2 regions of the Bacillus sp. 11B20 genome follow, and region 2 is predicted to be linked to the other one. Evidence: a T-box and tRNA genes for the amino acid it is inferred to sense, from the RefSeq annotation. Region 2 holds a T-box; the other holds one or more tRNA genes.
The links. The T-box of region 2 lies ahead of ileS (isoleucine--tRNA ligase). A T-box ahead of a tRNA ligase gene usually reads a tRNA of that ligase, here a tRNA-Ile.
Positions count from the first base shown of each region.

Region 1: it encodes a tRNA-Ile, which carries the amino acid that the T-box ahead of ileS (isoleucine--tRNA ligase) is inferred to sense. The anticodon was not compared.

Region 1 is NZ_JBLZWZ010000008.1:893,316-900,610, forward strand. It holds gene menD (2-succinyl-5-enolpyruvyl-6-hydroxy-3-cyclohexene-1-carboxylic-acid synthase) at 1-858, opposite strand, end outside; gene ACN6NB_RS13970 (isochorismate synthase) at 851-2,269, opposite strand; gene ACN6NB_RS13975 (1,4-dihydroxy-2-naphthoate polyprenyltransferase) at 2,648-3,586, shown strand; gene ACN6NB_RS13980 (TraR/DksA C4-type zinc finger protein) at 3,704-4,438, shown strand; gene ACN6NB_RS13985 (TspO/MBR family protein) at 4,525-5,001, shown strand; tRNA gene ACN6NB_RS13990 (tRNA-Glu) at 5,079-5,150, opposite strand; tRNA gene ACN6NB_RS13995 (tRNA-Ser) at 5,158-5,248, opposite strand; tRNA gene ACN6NB_RS14000 (tRNA-Asn) at 5,252-5,326, opposite strand; tRNA gene ACN6NB_RS14005 (tRNA-Ile) at 5,333-5,409, opposite strand; tRNA gene ACN6NB_RS14010 (tRNA-Gly) at 5,427-5,500, opposite strand; tRNA gene ACN6NB_RS14015 (tRNA-His) at 5,512-5,587, opposite strand; tRNA gene ACN6NB_RS14020 (tRNA-Phe) at 5,613-5,685, opposite strand; tRNA gene ACN6NB_RS14025 (tRNA-Asp) at 5,704-5,780, opposite strand; tRNA gene ACN6NB_RS14030 (tRNA-Met) at 5,785-5,861, opposite strand; tRNA gene ACN6NB_RS14035 (tRNA-Ser) at 5,885-5,977, opposite strand; tRNA gene ACN6NB_RS14040 (tRNA-Ile) at 5,985-6,061, opposite strand; tRNA gene ACN6NB_RS14045 (tRNA-Met) at 6,066-6,139, opposite strand; tRNA gene ACN6NB_RS14050 (tRNA-Ala) at 6,165-6,237, opposite strand; tRNA gene ACN6NB_RS14055 (tRNA-Pro) at 6,246-6,322, opposite strand; tRNA gene ACN6NB_RS14060 (tRNA-Arg) at 6,330-6,406, opposite strand; tRNA gene ACN6NB_RS14065 (tRNA-Leu) at 6,417-6,502, opposite strand; tRNA gene ACN6NB_RS14070 (tRNA-Gly) at 6,515-6,586, opposite strand; tRNA gene ACN6NB_RS14075 (tRNA-Leu) at 6,617-6,699, opposite strand; tRNA gene ACN6NB_RS14080 (tRNA-Lys) at 6,708-6,783, opposite strand; tRNA gene ACN6NB_RS14085 (tRNA-Thr) at 6,821-6,896, opposite strand; tRNA gene ACN6NB_RS14090 (tRNA-Val) at 6,930-7,005, opposite strand.
Region 2 is NZ_JBLZWZ010000007.1:583,842-591,136, reverse strand. It holds gene ileS (isoleucine--tRNA ligase) at 40-2,805, opposite strand; T-box leader at 2,865-3,102, opposite strand; gene ACN6NB_RS07275 (DivIVA domain-containing protein) at 3,162-3,656, opposite strand; gene ACN6NB_RS07270 (YlmH family RNA-binding protein) at 3,683-4,459, opposite strand; gene ACN6NB_RS07265 (YggT family protein) at 4,513-4,794, opposite strand; gene sepF (cell division protein SepF) at 4,801-5,259, opposite strand; gene ACN6NB_RS07255 (YggS family pyridoxal phosphate-dependent enzyme) at 5,261-5,950, opposite strand; gene pgeF (peptidoglycan editing factor PgeF) at 5,957-6,820, opposite strand; gene ACN6NB_RS07245 (YlmC/YmxH family sporulation protein) at 7,032-7,268, opposite strand.

The sequences.
Region 1 (7,295 bases), on a different contig from region 2:
CGGTAAGAGATGCTGCTGTAATGCCTCATCTTTTAATAAAGAATCATACGCATCGATAATGAGATCTTCATTTTCATGCCCGTTGCGCAAAAGAGAAAGCGGGTCAGCTAAAATAGGTAAATGCAGGGCTTTCGAAAGGCGTAAAACCGCCTCTTTTTCTTCCTGTGTATGAAGTTCACCAGCCACAATCAGTCCCTTTTTGGATTCGTTCATGACGGTCGCGATTTCAGACATCACCCGATCATTAGGGAAAGCCTGACCTGATGCTAATACCTTTTTCGTATCCTCTTTTTCTCGCGCGAAAGGATCAATAGACAGATCAGGAAGCAATGGCTCTCTCAGAGGTACATTGACCTGAACAGGCCCCTTTGGCTCCTGCATCGACATGTGATTTGCTCTCGCAGCTGCCGCCTGAACATAACGCAGCATCGTTTGACTGTCCTCCGGCAATGCTAAGTCTGTGAACCATTTAACAAACTTACCGAATAAGAATTGCTGATCAATCGCTTGAGGTGCCCCAACTTCCCTCAATTCGTGCGGCCGATCAGCAGTTAAAACAATAAGAGGTACACGAGAATAATGCGCCTCTACAACGGCTGGATAAAAGTTAGCAGCTGCCGTACCTGATGTACAAATAAGCAGCACTGGTGATTGACTTGCTTTTGCAAGACCAAGCGCATAAAAAGCAGCAGACCGTTCGTCCACTAAAACATGGACATGGATGTCTTGATGAGCAAGGGCCAGCATCGCAAGCGGAGTTGATCGAGAACCAGGACAGACAACTGCCTCTTTCACACCACCTTGGACGAATTCATCCATCAATCTGCCTATATATGTTGTCATGATGTGATTATTCAATAGGATGACCTCCAAGAGCAGACAGCATTGGTCTTAACTTCACTTGTGTTTCTTCATACTCCTGCTTTGCAAGGGAATCCTCTACAATTCCGCAGCCAGCGAACAAACGAACACGGTCTTCCTCAATAAGACCTGACCGAATGGCTACAGCAAATTCTCCATTATCCTGAGAATCAATCCAGCCTACGGGCGCTGCATACCAGCCGCGCTTGAGCGGTTCGATTTCACGAATCACTTCAACCGCCATTTCCTTTGGATATCCGCCTAGTGCCGGCGTCGGATGGAGCTGCTCAATTAATGAAAAGAGGGAACAGCTGCTTTTAATTTCTCCCACAATCGGTGTAAACAAATGCTGAATGTTTTTTGTTTTATAAAGACTTGGTTGATTTGGTTTATGCACGTGAAGGCAATTCGCTTCAAATGCTTGCTCAATCATATTGACAACAATTTGATGTTCAATCAAATTCTTCTCATCATGCAGCAGTTCCTCGCCTAATGCGTGATCCTCCGCTTCATCTTTTCCGCGAACAATGGAGCCTGCTAAACAGGAGGAAAAGACCTCTCCTCCGCTTTTTTTCACTAAGCGTTCCGGCGTGGCTCCGACAAATGCTTGTCTTCCCTGTTCAACCGCAAATACATAACTCGTTGTTTGATGCTTTAATAATTCCGCTAATAGTGGAGCGAGTTCAATTTGATTTTTATAGTGAAGCAAGACTTCTCTTGCTAAAACAACCTTTTCATATTCGTTTGCACGAATGTGGTCTGTCGCTTCTTCGATCGCCTTCATCCATTCCTTCACATCCAGCTCTTCCACATGAACAAGTTCAGCTTGTCCACCAGTCCGAACTGGCAATGTCTCGAAACGAGAGGCTTTTTGTTCTAATTCCTGAATAAGCTGATGAACGTTCCCATCCACCTGCTTCCACTCATTGATCGTAAGAAAACTGCCTTCTTTTGAGACAGTCAGCATGATCGATGGCACAAAAAAATGAGCCTCGCCAAATGCTTCCCAATGACGCGCCTTCTCTTCATACGGATCAAACGAGAATCCTCCAAATAAAAGCGGACCAACAGCCGCTTGCTTTAACTCCTTTTCATCATGAAAATGGAACATGTGCTGCTTGAGCTGTTCCCATTCTTGATGGACTATATCGAATCGTTCCTTGCCTTGCTCAGATGATTTAATGACGGCCGCTCTGCCAAGTCCAGAAAAAATCATTTGGCTTTCTGGATCAGACCAAAAAAACCGCTCGCCTAAAAAATCCGCTTCGCCGCTTTGGAAAAAGGCAAGAGGATCCAGATCGTCAACTCTTCTGGAGTAGCTTATCAAAACAGCATGGTTGACGTTATTCGCTTCTTCTAATGTCGCAAGCGCTTCCTGCCGGAAAGTACTTTGCACTGTTGTCACCATGATACATTCCTCCAAAATCCATGAATTACATAAAAAATAAAAACATAATGAAAAAATACATGAACATTCGAATATGTCGAATGACCTGCTTTTCTATTATAAACCTTAACAGATGAACTTAGTAAAGAAAACAGCTTCTAAAACCTCGAATCCTTATTATATCACGCTTTCAAGATTTTTTCGCTCTTGCTTATTGAAACGAGAGCATCTAAAGCAAAATGGCAGGACCGTTCTAAAATCAAGCTTTCCTTCGATATGGCAACGATTAGCAAACATCTTTTTCCCGATTCATCGCATCAATATATTGACACCTTTTTGAACTTTGCTAAACTGGAATTTGGACGTGTACGTATTTTTTTATTTAAAGGAGTATATTTTATGCAGCATCAATCGATATCAGATCAGCTTTCACCAATAAAGCCTGATAAAAACTGGCGAATTTGGTGGAATTTACTACGACCGCATACACTAACAGCGGCATTTATTCCCGTTACTTTAGGAACTGTTTTAGCACTTCCAAGTGGTCAAATACATGTTGGGCTATTTTTAGCCATGCTGTTTGCATCTATGTTTATCCAAATCGCAACAAACATGTTTAATGAGTACTTTGATTATGTTCGCGGGCTGGACAACGAGAAATCTGTCGGCATCGGCGGAGCCATTGTAAGAAACGGTGTGAAGCCAAAGACAGTCCTCAGCCTCGCTTATGCACTATTTGCACTTTCTTTATTACTTGGGGTCTATATTTGCATGATGTCTAGCTGGTGGATTGCATTAATAGGACTTATTTGTATGGCAGCAGGCTATTTCTATACTGGCGGCCCTGTACCAATTGCATATACACCGTTTGGAGAACTTGTTTCAGGTGCTTTTATGGGATTAGGGATTATCCTGATAAGTTTTTATATCCAAACAGGCACTCTGACGTCTAAAGCTGTTCTCGTCTCACTACCAATTTCTATTTTAGTTGGTGCCATCTTACTGTCGAACAATATCCGTGATTTAGACGGGGATAAGGAAAATGGACGAAAAACACTTGCCATCCTTGCTGGACGTAAAGCTGCAGTGAACATTTTACTTTCCATGTTTTTGGTATCATATGTACTCATTTTTGTTTATATCTTCACAGATATCGTCGGTCTTTGGAGTCTTCTTGTTTTACTCAGTGTGCCAAAAGCCTATACAGCCATTAAAGAGTTTAAGCAAAAAGAAAAACCGATTGAATTAATGAATGCCATGAAATCTACAGCTCAAACCAATACATTTTTTGGTTTTCTGCTGACGATCGCTTTGATCTTACAATACTATATCGCGTAACAAAGAACGCCTGCAGCCGCAGGCGTTTTTTAATTAGGAATTGCTTCAAATTGGAACTAGTCTTACATACAAAATTGCTCATACTAACAATATGTTTGATATGAAAGGATGATCGCTTTGTTGTCAAAAGACGAATTACATCATTTGAAGCAGCGCCTTCTCGATGAAAAAAAAGAACTTGAAGCCAAAAGCCATGACGATGAACAGAAAGTATCCTTTCCTTACGATTCAGTCGGAGAACTGTCTGCCTATGATAACCACCCGGGCGATCAAGGGACAGAGCTGTTCGAGCGTGGGAAAGATATTGCTTTAAACAGCTTGGAACATGAACATATGTTAGATATCGATGAAGCACTTCAAGCCATTGCAGACGGCTCTTATGGACTATGCAAGGTCTGTAAGGCCCCTATTCCAAAGGAACGCTTAGAAGCCTTGCCTACTGCCGTCACATGCACAGAGCACTCAAAAGAACAGACCGTTTCACAAAACCGTCCGATTGAAGAGGATTTATTAAGTCCGCCAGCTGGACAATTTGAAAATGAAGAAAGTGCTGCGTACGACGGAGAGGATGCCTACCAAGACGTAGAACGCTACGGAAACTCTGATACCCCGTCTGATATGGAATTCCCACCTTTGACATACGATGATGTGTATACACAATCAGAAGATGAAGATTATGTGGAGGACTACGAAGGATTCGCAGCTGCTGATATTGAAGGAAAAGCAAGCAAGGTGTATCCGAACAAAGCACACGAGGCCTATGAAGAAGCATTAGACGAAGAAGGTGTCATGACAGTATTTGGTGACTTGAAACCGTACGAGGAAGAACCTTATACAGAAGAAAATCATTAGTCCCCTCATATTGGGGGCTTTATGTTTATATCATGTAATGATTGGGAAATCACTTTAAGAGTGAATTTGATTGGAGGAGATTCTTGATGGCTAGAAAAAGTATCATTTGGGCGATTGTCGTCTTCTTTATTACATACGCACTATTCTCTATTGCCGGATTTTTGTTCCCCATCGACAGAGAATGGTATGACGCATTAAATAAACCAGAATGGACACCTGGTGGCGGTGTGATTGGTGCTGTGTGGGCTGTCTTATTTGCACTCATCTCATTGTCCGCAGCGATCATTTATGGAAAATATGGATTCCAAAAAATCACTTTACCATTTTGGATTCTTTTCCTTTTAAATTACGTATTCAATCAAGCCTTTAGCTTTTTTCAATTTACACAAAAGGATTTGTTTGTGGCTACGATCGACTGCCTGCTCGTTGCACTGACAGCACTTGCACTTGTCATCGTCTCACGTAAACTAAGCAAAGTCGTTCCAATTTTACTGATCCCTTATGTCTTATGGGGCTTCTTTGCGACATACTTGTCTTATACGATCTATTCCATGAATATGTAAAAAAAGACCGCCATGATAGCGGTCTTTCGTTTTGAAGAAAACAAAAAAGAGATCTTTGACAAGATCTCTTTTAAAAATGACCCGTACGGGATTCGAACCCGTGTTACCGCCGTGAAAGGGCGGTGTCTTAACCGCTTGACCAACGGGCCAGATCAATGGCGGAGAAGGAGGGATTTGAACCCTCGCGCCGCTTACGCGACCTACACCCTTAGCAGGGGCGCCTCTTCAGCCACTTGAGTACTTCTCCATTTGGCTCCGCAGGTAGGATTCGAACCTACGACCGATCGGTTAACAGCCGATAGCTCTACCACTGAGCTACTGCGGAAGATCATGGTGGGCCTGAGTGGACTCGAACCACCGACCTCACGCTTATCAGGCGTGCGCTCTAACCAGCTGAGCTACAGGCCCATGAACAGATATACAAATGGAGCGGGTGATGGGAATCGAACCCACGACATCAGCTTGGAAGGCTGAGGTTTTACCACTAAACTACACCCGCAAAAATATGTATGGGGCGATTGATGGGAATCGAACCCACGAGTGCCAGAGCCACAATCTGGTGCGTTAACCACTTCGCCACAACCGCCATACTATGAATATTTTTATAAAAGTGGCTCGGGACGGAATCGAACCGCCGACACACGGATTTTCAGTCCGTTGCTCTACCAACTGAGCTACCGAGCCAAGTATTCTTTTGAAAAATGGCGGTCCGGACGGGACTCGAACCCGCGACCTCCTGCGTGACAGGCAGGCATTCTAACCAACTGAACTACCGGACCATTTTGGTTGCGGGGGCAGGATTTGAACCTGCGACCTTCGGGTTATGAGCCCGACGAGCTACCGAACTGCTCCACCCCGCGATGATATGGTTTTTTAAAAAATATGGCGGAGGAAGAGGGATTCGAACCCCCGCGGGCTTTGACACCCCTGTCGGTTTTCAAGACCGATCCCTTCAGCCGGACTTGGGTATTCCTCCGTATAGATGGTGGACCTTGTAGGACTCGAACCTACGACCGGACGGTTATGAGCCGTCTGCTCTAACCAACTGAGCTAAAGGTCCTTTATAGCGGCGGAGGGGATCGAACCCCCGACCTCACGGGTATGAACCGTACGCTCTAGCCAGCTGAGCTACACCGCCATGATCAAAACAATCTTTTAAAAAGTGGAGCCTAGCGGGATCGAACCGCTGACCTCCTGCGTGCAAGGCAGGCGCTCTCCCAGCTGAGCTAAGGCCCCATAAAAGATGGTCGGGAAGACAGGATTCGAACCTGCGACCCCTTGGTCCCAAACCAAGTGCTCTACCAAGCTGAGCTACTTCCCGATCTTAATGGCGCGCCCGAGAGGAGTCGAACCCCTAACCTTTTGATCCGTAGTCAAACGCTCTATCCAATTGAGCTACGGGCGCTTATTTATAATGCCGAGGGCCGGACTTGAACCGGCACGGTAGTCACCTACCGCAGGATTTTAAGTCCTGTGTGTCTGCCAATTCCACCACCCCGGCGTGGATGGTATAAGCGGAAGACGGGATTCGAACCCGCGACCCCCACCTTGGCAAGGTGGTGTTCTACCACTGAACTACTTCCGCATTACAGGATTTCTTTATTTTATTTGGCAATGCGGGTGAAGGGACTTGAACCCCCACGTCATAAAGACACTAGATCCTAAGTCTAGCGCGTCTGCCAATTCCGCCACACCCGCATGAAACATGGTGAGCCATGAAGGACTCGAACCTTCGACCCTCTGATTAAAAGTCAGATGCTCTACCAACTGAGCTAATGGCTCGCTTTAAAAGCGACTTGTCTATCTTACCATATGAAAGTGGTGCCGGCAAGAGGACTTGAACCCCCAACCTACTGATTACAAGTCAGTTGCTCTACCAGTTGAGCTACACCGGCTTTATCTATCCTAACATTATGTAAGAATAAATATGGTGGAGGATGACGGGCTCGAACCGCCGACCCTCTGCTTGTAAGGCAGATGCTCTCCCAGCTGAGCTAATCCTCCACTATGTAAGAATCTCTCGATCCGACAAAGATTATTATATACAGGTTTTAATCATTTGTAAAGGCTATATTAAAAAAATTTTATTTCAATTTTCATTGCGTTATTTTTTAACAAAAGATCGTCATATCACCTATTCATACAGCTGCTGTTCAACGTTCAGCAGGTGAGCTTCTCTTCTCTATATTCTCTTTCAAAACGTTCAATTCCTTTAGAAATATTAGCAGTCTTTCATTTTTATACTTTAATGATATAGGTATCTCTTTAGACGTAAAGCATTTATAGAAATCGAA
Region 2 (7,295 bases):
CCCGCATATGACGGGGCGCCAGCTTGTGATATCGCACTGTTAATTTTGGTAATATTTCTCCACGATTTCAGCATTTTTCAGCGACAATGTTGGGTATTTCGGATTTGCACCAACATCTTTTGAAATAATGCGGGAACGTTCGCACAGTTCTCCTTCTGCTTTTTGAACCACAATTCTTCCTGATGTATATTCAGGCGCCGATGTATCTGCATGCTGCTTATCCTCGACCGTTAATTCAGAGATGATAAAGAGCTGCTTCACATCTTCTTTAATGGATGCAAGAAGGTTTTTCACTTCGTCTGTCGCATAAAGCGTCACACTTGCTTCAAGTGAACGACCGATGACTTTCTCATTACGCGCAATCTCCAGCGCTTTTAGCACATCGTCACGTACCTCCATAAAGCGGTCAAACTTCGCTTCTGTCGCTTCAGCTTGAGGAACTGCCACACCTTCTGGCATATCTGTTAACTGAACACTTGGCTCTTCAACAAAGCTTAAGTGGCTCCATAATTCATCTGCTGTATGCGGAAGAATTGGTGCAGTCAGCTTCACTAATGCCATTAATGTTTCGTAGAAGACAGTCTGCATGCTGCGGCGGTCTGGGTGATCCGCATGCTCAATGTAGACGACATCCTTTGCAAAATCGAGATAGAAAGAGCTGAGCTCAATTGTACAGAAATTGTGAATCGCATGATAGACGACCGCAAATTCGTAATCATCATAAGCTTTTTTCACTTTATCAATCAATTTGTTTAATTTGATCAAGATGTATTGATCCACTTCGCGAAGCTCTTCTACCGGCACGGCATTTACTGCTGGATCAAAGTCAAATAGGTTTCCATGCAGGAAGCGGAAGGTGTTACGGATTTTACGATAGACTTCTGCTACTTGTTTCAAAATATCATCAGACACTGGATGATCGGCTTGATAGTTGACAGAAGATACCCAAAGTCTAAGAATTTCTGCACCGAGCTGCTTCGCAACCTTCGTTGGGTCAATCGTGTTGCCTAATGATTTACTCATCTTACGTCCTTCTTTATCAAGCGTAAAGCCGTGGCTTAGGACACCTTTATACGGTGCTTTTCCAGTGACAGCAACAGCTGTTGATAAAGAGGAGTTAAACCAGCCGCGATATTGGTCAGAGCCTTCAAGGTAAAGATCTGCCGGACGGACTAGGTCATCTCTTTCTTCTAAAACGGCTTGGTGAGAAGAACCGGAATCAAACCATACATCCATGATGTCCTGCTCTTTAGTGAATTCACCATTCGGGCTGCCTGGATGTGTAAAGCCTTCTGGCAATAGCTCATTCGCTTCTTTTTCAAACCAAATATTCGAGCCATGCTCTCTAAATAATTGAGATACATGCTGGATGGTTTCGTCTGTGATGATCGGCTCACCATTTTCTGCATAAAACACCGGAATTGGAACGCCCCATACACGCTGTCTTGAAATGCACCAGTCACCTCTGTCACGCACCATATTGAACAGGCGTGTTTCACCCCATGCTGGAACCCATTTCGTTTCTTTAATATTGTCTAATAACGCTTCTCTAAAATCTTTAATGGATGCAAACCACTGAGCTGTCGCACGATAAATCGTTGGTTTTTTCGTTCTCCAGTCATGCGGATAGGAGTGCGTGATAAAGTCGAGCTTCTTCAGCGCGCCTTTTGCTTCAAGCTGTTCTGTGATGGCTTTATTGGCATCCTCGTAGAATAGTCCTTCAAAACCAGGTGCCTCATCTGTCATCACACCTTTTTCATCTACTGGACAGAGCACATCAAGACCGTATTTCGTACCGACAATAAAGTCATCTTCCCCGTGGCCTGGTGCAGTGTGAACACAGCCTGTTCCCGCATCCGTTGTCACGTGATCACCAAGCATCACAAGAGAATCTCTACCATAGATTGGATGCTCTGCAACGATGTTGTCTAATTCTTTTCCTTTTAGCGTTTTCACGACTTCATACTCTTCAAAGCCGAGTGTTTTTGCCACTTGTTCAACCAGTTCAGATGCTACGACATATCGCTCAGCACCCACTTGAAGAACACTGTACTCTAAGTTTGGATGAACACAAATGCCAAGGTTTGCCGGAAGCGTCCAAGGTGTTGTTGTCCAGATAATGAATTGTTCGCCGTTTTCAAGAACGCCTTTGCCATCTTTTACTTTAAACGAAACGTAAATCGATGGTGAACGTTTGTCTTTATATTCAATTTCCGCTTCAGCAAGAGCTGATTCACTTGAAGGAGACCAGTTAACTGGCTTTAATCCTTTATAGATATAGCCTCTCTTCGCCATTTCACCAAAGACAAGAATTTGCTGCGCTTCATATTCAGGCTTTAATGTGACATATGGATTGTCCCAGTCTGCTCTGACGCCTAAGCGTTTAAACTGGCTGCGCTGACCTTCAATTTGCTTCCAAGCATACTCCTCGCATAGTTTGCGGAATTCTGCTGTAGACATTTCTTTGCGTTTTACTTTTTTATTTTTAGTAAGAGCTGTTTCAATTGGCAGCCCGTGTGTATCCCAGCCTGGTACGTACGGAGCATGGTACCCGTTCATTGATTTAAAACGGACGATAAAATCTTTTAGGATTTTATTGAGTGCATGCCCCATATGAATGTCACCATTCGCATATGGAGGCCCATCATGCAAAATAAACGTTGGGCGTCCTTTTGTCCGCTCTAAAACCATTTGATAGATGTCTTTCTCTGCCCACTCCTCTTGGATTTCAGGCTCTTTGTTCGGCAAGTTCCCTCTCATTGGGAATTCTGTTTTCGGCATTAATAAGGTGTCTTTGTAGTTCATACCCATTCCTCCACATGCAAATTCTGATTAAAAAACAATAAAAAAAGCCCTCTCATCCCATAAGGGACGAGAAGGCTTGTCTCGCGGTACCACCCTTTTAGACAAGCGCTATTTAAGCAGCCGCTTATCCACTCTAAAATCGTAACGTGATCAGACGCCTTTTCTTACTGTTTTTTTCAGAAAAGGAACTATAGGGGTGATCTCATTGCAGCGTCTCGTAATGTCAGGCTTCCACCATCCCTGATTCGCTTAATTACGCATGTAACAGCTGCGAGTGTCCCTTTCAAACGTTTATCTCTTGTTAATTTATGATGGTATTATATGCAACATGAGCACGTCATGTCAAGATGATGCGCTTATTCTTTTTCGTCAAAGACAGCGTCCACTTCATATTCCAGTAAATGATCCCAATCGTCATTTTTCAGAAGATCAAGCTGAGCTTCGATGAGCATTTGGAAACGAGTTCTAAAGACCTTCGATTGTTTCTTCAGTTCTTCGATTTCCATTGCAATCTTTCTTGATTTTGACAGCGCTTCGTTGATAATACGGTCTGCATTTTTCTCTGCTTCACGAATAATCAATTTTGCTTCTTTATCAGAATGACGCTTAACGTCTTCTGCTGCTTCCTGCGCCACAAGAATCGATTTGTTTAATGTTTCTTCAATTGTTGCAAAATGACCTAGTCTTTCGTCAAGCTCGTTTACTTTGTCTTCAAGCTCGTTCTTTTTACGGAGTACGATCTCGTAGTCTTTACGTACTTGGCTTAAAAACTCGTTTACTTCGTCTTCGTCATAGCCGCGAAAGCTTTTTGTGAACGTTTTATTATGAATATCATTAGGTGTTAATGGCAACCTCGCCACCTCCAGATTCAAGTTCGTTATGTCATAAGCTCAAATGTTACTTTGAATTTATCTTTTTTGGTCTTCCCATCAATCGTTTTGAGGCTAAAGCGGCCAAATCCCCTTACAGAGAGCTGATCGCCTTCACCGATTGTAAAGGAAGGGTCCTCAGTGACTTTCCAATTGACTTTGACAAGTCCATTTTTGACTAAAAGCTGTGCTTTTTGCCGAGACTGACGGCTGACAGCAGCACATACAGCATCAAGCCGAAGTGAAGAAATGGTATCTTCTTTGATATCAGTCTTCGTCATCACTGGCTTTATTTCTGCCTGCGTGATTTCCTCTAATGAAACGGATGCTCTGCCGACATGTGTCAGCTGCGCCCGCACAAAATCAGCGACATCACTTGTACAAATAAACTGCACATCTTCCTCTGAAAATAATAGATCTCCGAATTTTTGACGCTTCAAGCCTGTCCCAATCAATGAGCCGAGAAGCTTCGGGTGTTCTAAGGAAATAAACTTTTTCGCATAGTTCACCTGAAAATATGACAGCTCAACATCTTCAATAGAAGGTTCTAAATAATCAGGATAAATGAGAGCTCTTTTGCGCTCCGCTCCCTCATACCCGCCAAAAAACATGATCCCAAGTTCTTCAGCATGCTGGATGACGGACTCGGTAATAAATTGCTCACGCGGATCAAGGAAGTCTGTTAATTTCATTCGATATTGGTCGAGTGCGATTTTTTTCCAGCCTAACACTTGGTCGACAAATGGCTGTTCGTCTTTTCTAAAATGCTGATAGATATCGCTCATTTTGTTCCCCTCTTATGTAAAAGAGCCTGGCAGTGCCAAGCCCGGCAGCCTGTTTACATGATTCCTGCAATCATTTGATAAAGACCTCTCAATCCATATTCTGAAGCAAAGCGAATCACAAGCAATGCCACAATCGGCGAGATGTCAATCATACCGATTGGCGGAATAATTTTACGAAATGGTTCTAAATACGGTTCGCAAATATTTGTCAGAAAACGGCCAAACACAGTTTCTCTTGCAGATGGCACCCATGACATAAAGATGTAAATAATAATCGCGAATGAGTAAATCGTTAATACCGTTCCTAAAATATTAAAAATGAAATTTAGAATCACTATGATTTACCACCTCTGAGGTTCTTCCTCTGTCAATAGCTCTGATATTGTGCCAGATACATCTACATTATCAGGTGTGCAGAGGAATATATTCGAGCCAATACGCTGGATGTCTCCACCAATTGCATAAACGGTTCCGCTTAAGAAGTCAATGATTCGCTTTGCTTGATCATGCTGTATGCGCTGCAAATTCACGACGACTGCACGTCTGTTTTTAATATGGTCTGCAATCTCCTGCGCTTCTGCATAAACACGCGGCTCACTTAACACCACTTTAGAGGATTTCTGCACGCTTTGCAAGCTGACAACATTTTGTTTTCCTGTCTGCGGGCGCTCTTGAAATGCTGCTTTGTCCTTCGTTCCTTTTTCTTCTTGAACGGGTTCTCTTTCTTCATCAATATATTCGTACTCATACTCTTCATCGTCGAGAGTGAAAAAGCTTTTAAACTTATTTTTTATGCTCATGTCACGCACCTCCTGTTTCATTTCCAACAAGTGAAGAGCCAATCCGAACGAATGTCGCACCTTCTTCAATTGCGATTTCAAAATCATTTGACATGCCCATCGATAAATGCTGACAAGGTGCATTTACTTGGTTAAGATGTTTTACTTCTTCTTGAAGGTTTTTTAATGCTTTAAAACAGTTGCGAATCACAGTGTGATCCTCTGTAAATGGAGCCATCGTCATCAGTCCTGCAATTTCAATCTGTTTGAAATCAGCGAGCTGTTTCACAAATGGAATGACGTCTTCACTTTTCAAGCCGTGTTTTGACTCCTCAAGTGATGTGTTCACTTGTACAAAACAGCGAACTGTGTGATCCGCTCTTTTTTCAATTTCATTCGCAAGAGACATTCTGTCGAGCGAATGTAAGTAGTCAATTGTCTGAATGACTGATTTCACTTTTCGTGTTTGTAAACTGCCGATAAAGTGCCAGTTAATGTTTTCATCGGTTATGGCCGCCTGCTTTTCAAGTAACCCTTGGTCTCGATTTTCACCAAAGTGCACAATCCCTGCTTCCTTGGCTTCTAGTGCTCGTTCAATCGAGACATATTTTGTCACAGCGACGACTGATACATCTGCTGGTTGTCTACCGGCTCTTTTACATGCTTCGTTTATTTGTTCATTTATTTGTCTGAGATTCTCTCGTACATTCAATTGCACTTATGCCTCCTTAAACCCGACAAAAGACATCATACGTCCTGTTTTCCCTTGATCACGCCGGTGTGAGAAGAAAAGCTGATCATTGCAGCTTGTGCACATCGAACTGACATGTATGTTTTCTTCTTTTATTCCTGCATGAAGCAATACGTTTTTGTTTAGTGTTTTCAAATCAATTTTATATTGTCCTTGTGAAATCTCGGAATACACATCCTCTGTTGAAAAAGGAAGCTGTTTCACTTGATCCATGACGACGTCATCGACTATGTAGCAGCATCTGCCAATGGATGGTCCAATGACGACTTGAATCTGATCGACCTTGGCACCTTCTTGGCTGACCCATACATCAACCATCTTTGCACCAATTTGCTTGACGGTTCCTTTCCAGCCGGCATGAGCCGTTCCAATTAATCCGTTTTGCGGAGCTAGAAAATAAAGCGGAACACAATCAGCGAAACAAAGAGCGAGCATCATGTTCGTCTCAGACGTATATAAACCGTCTGTACCTGGCAGTGCCTCATCATAATGAAGACTTCCTCTTCCTCTTTGCTCCTTGGTGACTTTCAGGATGCGATCCTCGTGTGTTTGGTCTGCAAACACCCAATCAGAGAGCGGCACAGCAGCAGCATCTGCTATGACTTGACGATTCATTTGAACACTAGAAGCATCGTCTCCTACATGGAGTCCAGTGTTCAATGATTGATATGGAGTAAGGCTGAAGCCGCCATTTTTTGTTGTAAATCCGGCCAATACCTCTTTACCAGAACATGTCATGTTCGTCCAATCATGAATGGTCATTGCATATGGTGATTTCTGCTGAAAGGGGTCATATTTGTGTGTCAAAGCTGCCTCCCACCTTTCATTCATCTCTCTTTATTTCGCTCCTATTTTACCACAAGACATACATAGACAGTTAGTGGGATTCATTAAATATTACACTCAAATGTGCCCTTTCTGCAGGTTTTTTTTCAAATTGATATGAAAACGTAATCTTTTTACCCGAAAAAGACATTGTTTGCTAAGAATGAAGAGTTTATTTTAAGGAAAAATTGAATGATTCATTGAGGAGTTATACGAATTAAGAAGACAAGCGGACAAGTATCACATCTTCGCCAATTTTTACTATATTTCGCCATGGGACAATCATTTCCTCTTCTTTTCCGAAAAATCCCATCATTTTACCTGTGCCGCCAATAATAATCGCTTGGATTTTGCCGCTTGTGACATTAATATCAATGTCCCCAATGGTACCTAGTTTTTTCCCGCTGGATACATCGACGACATCCTTGATTTGGAATTCAGAAATGCTGATCATCTGTCCTTCCCCGCCTTTCGTTTTCTA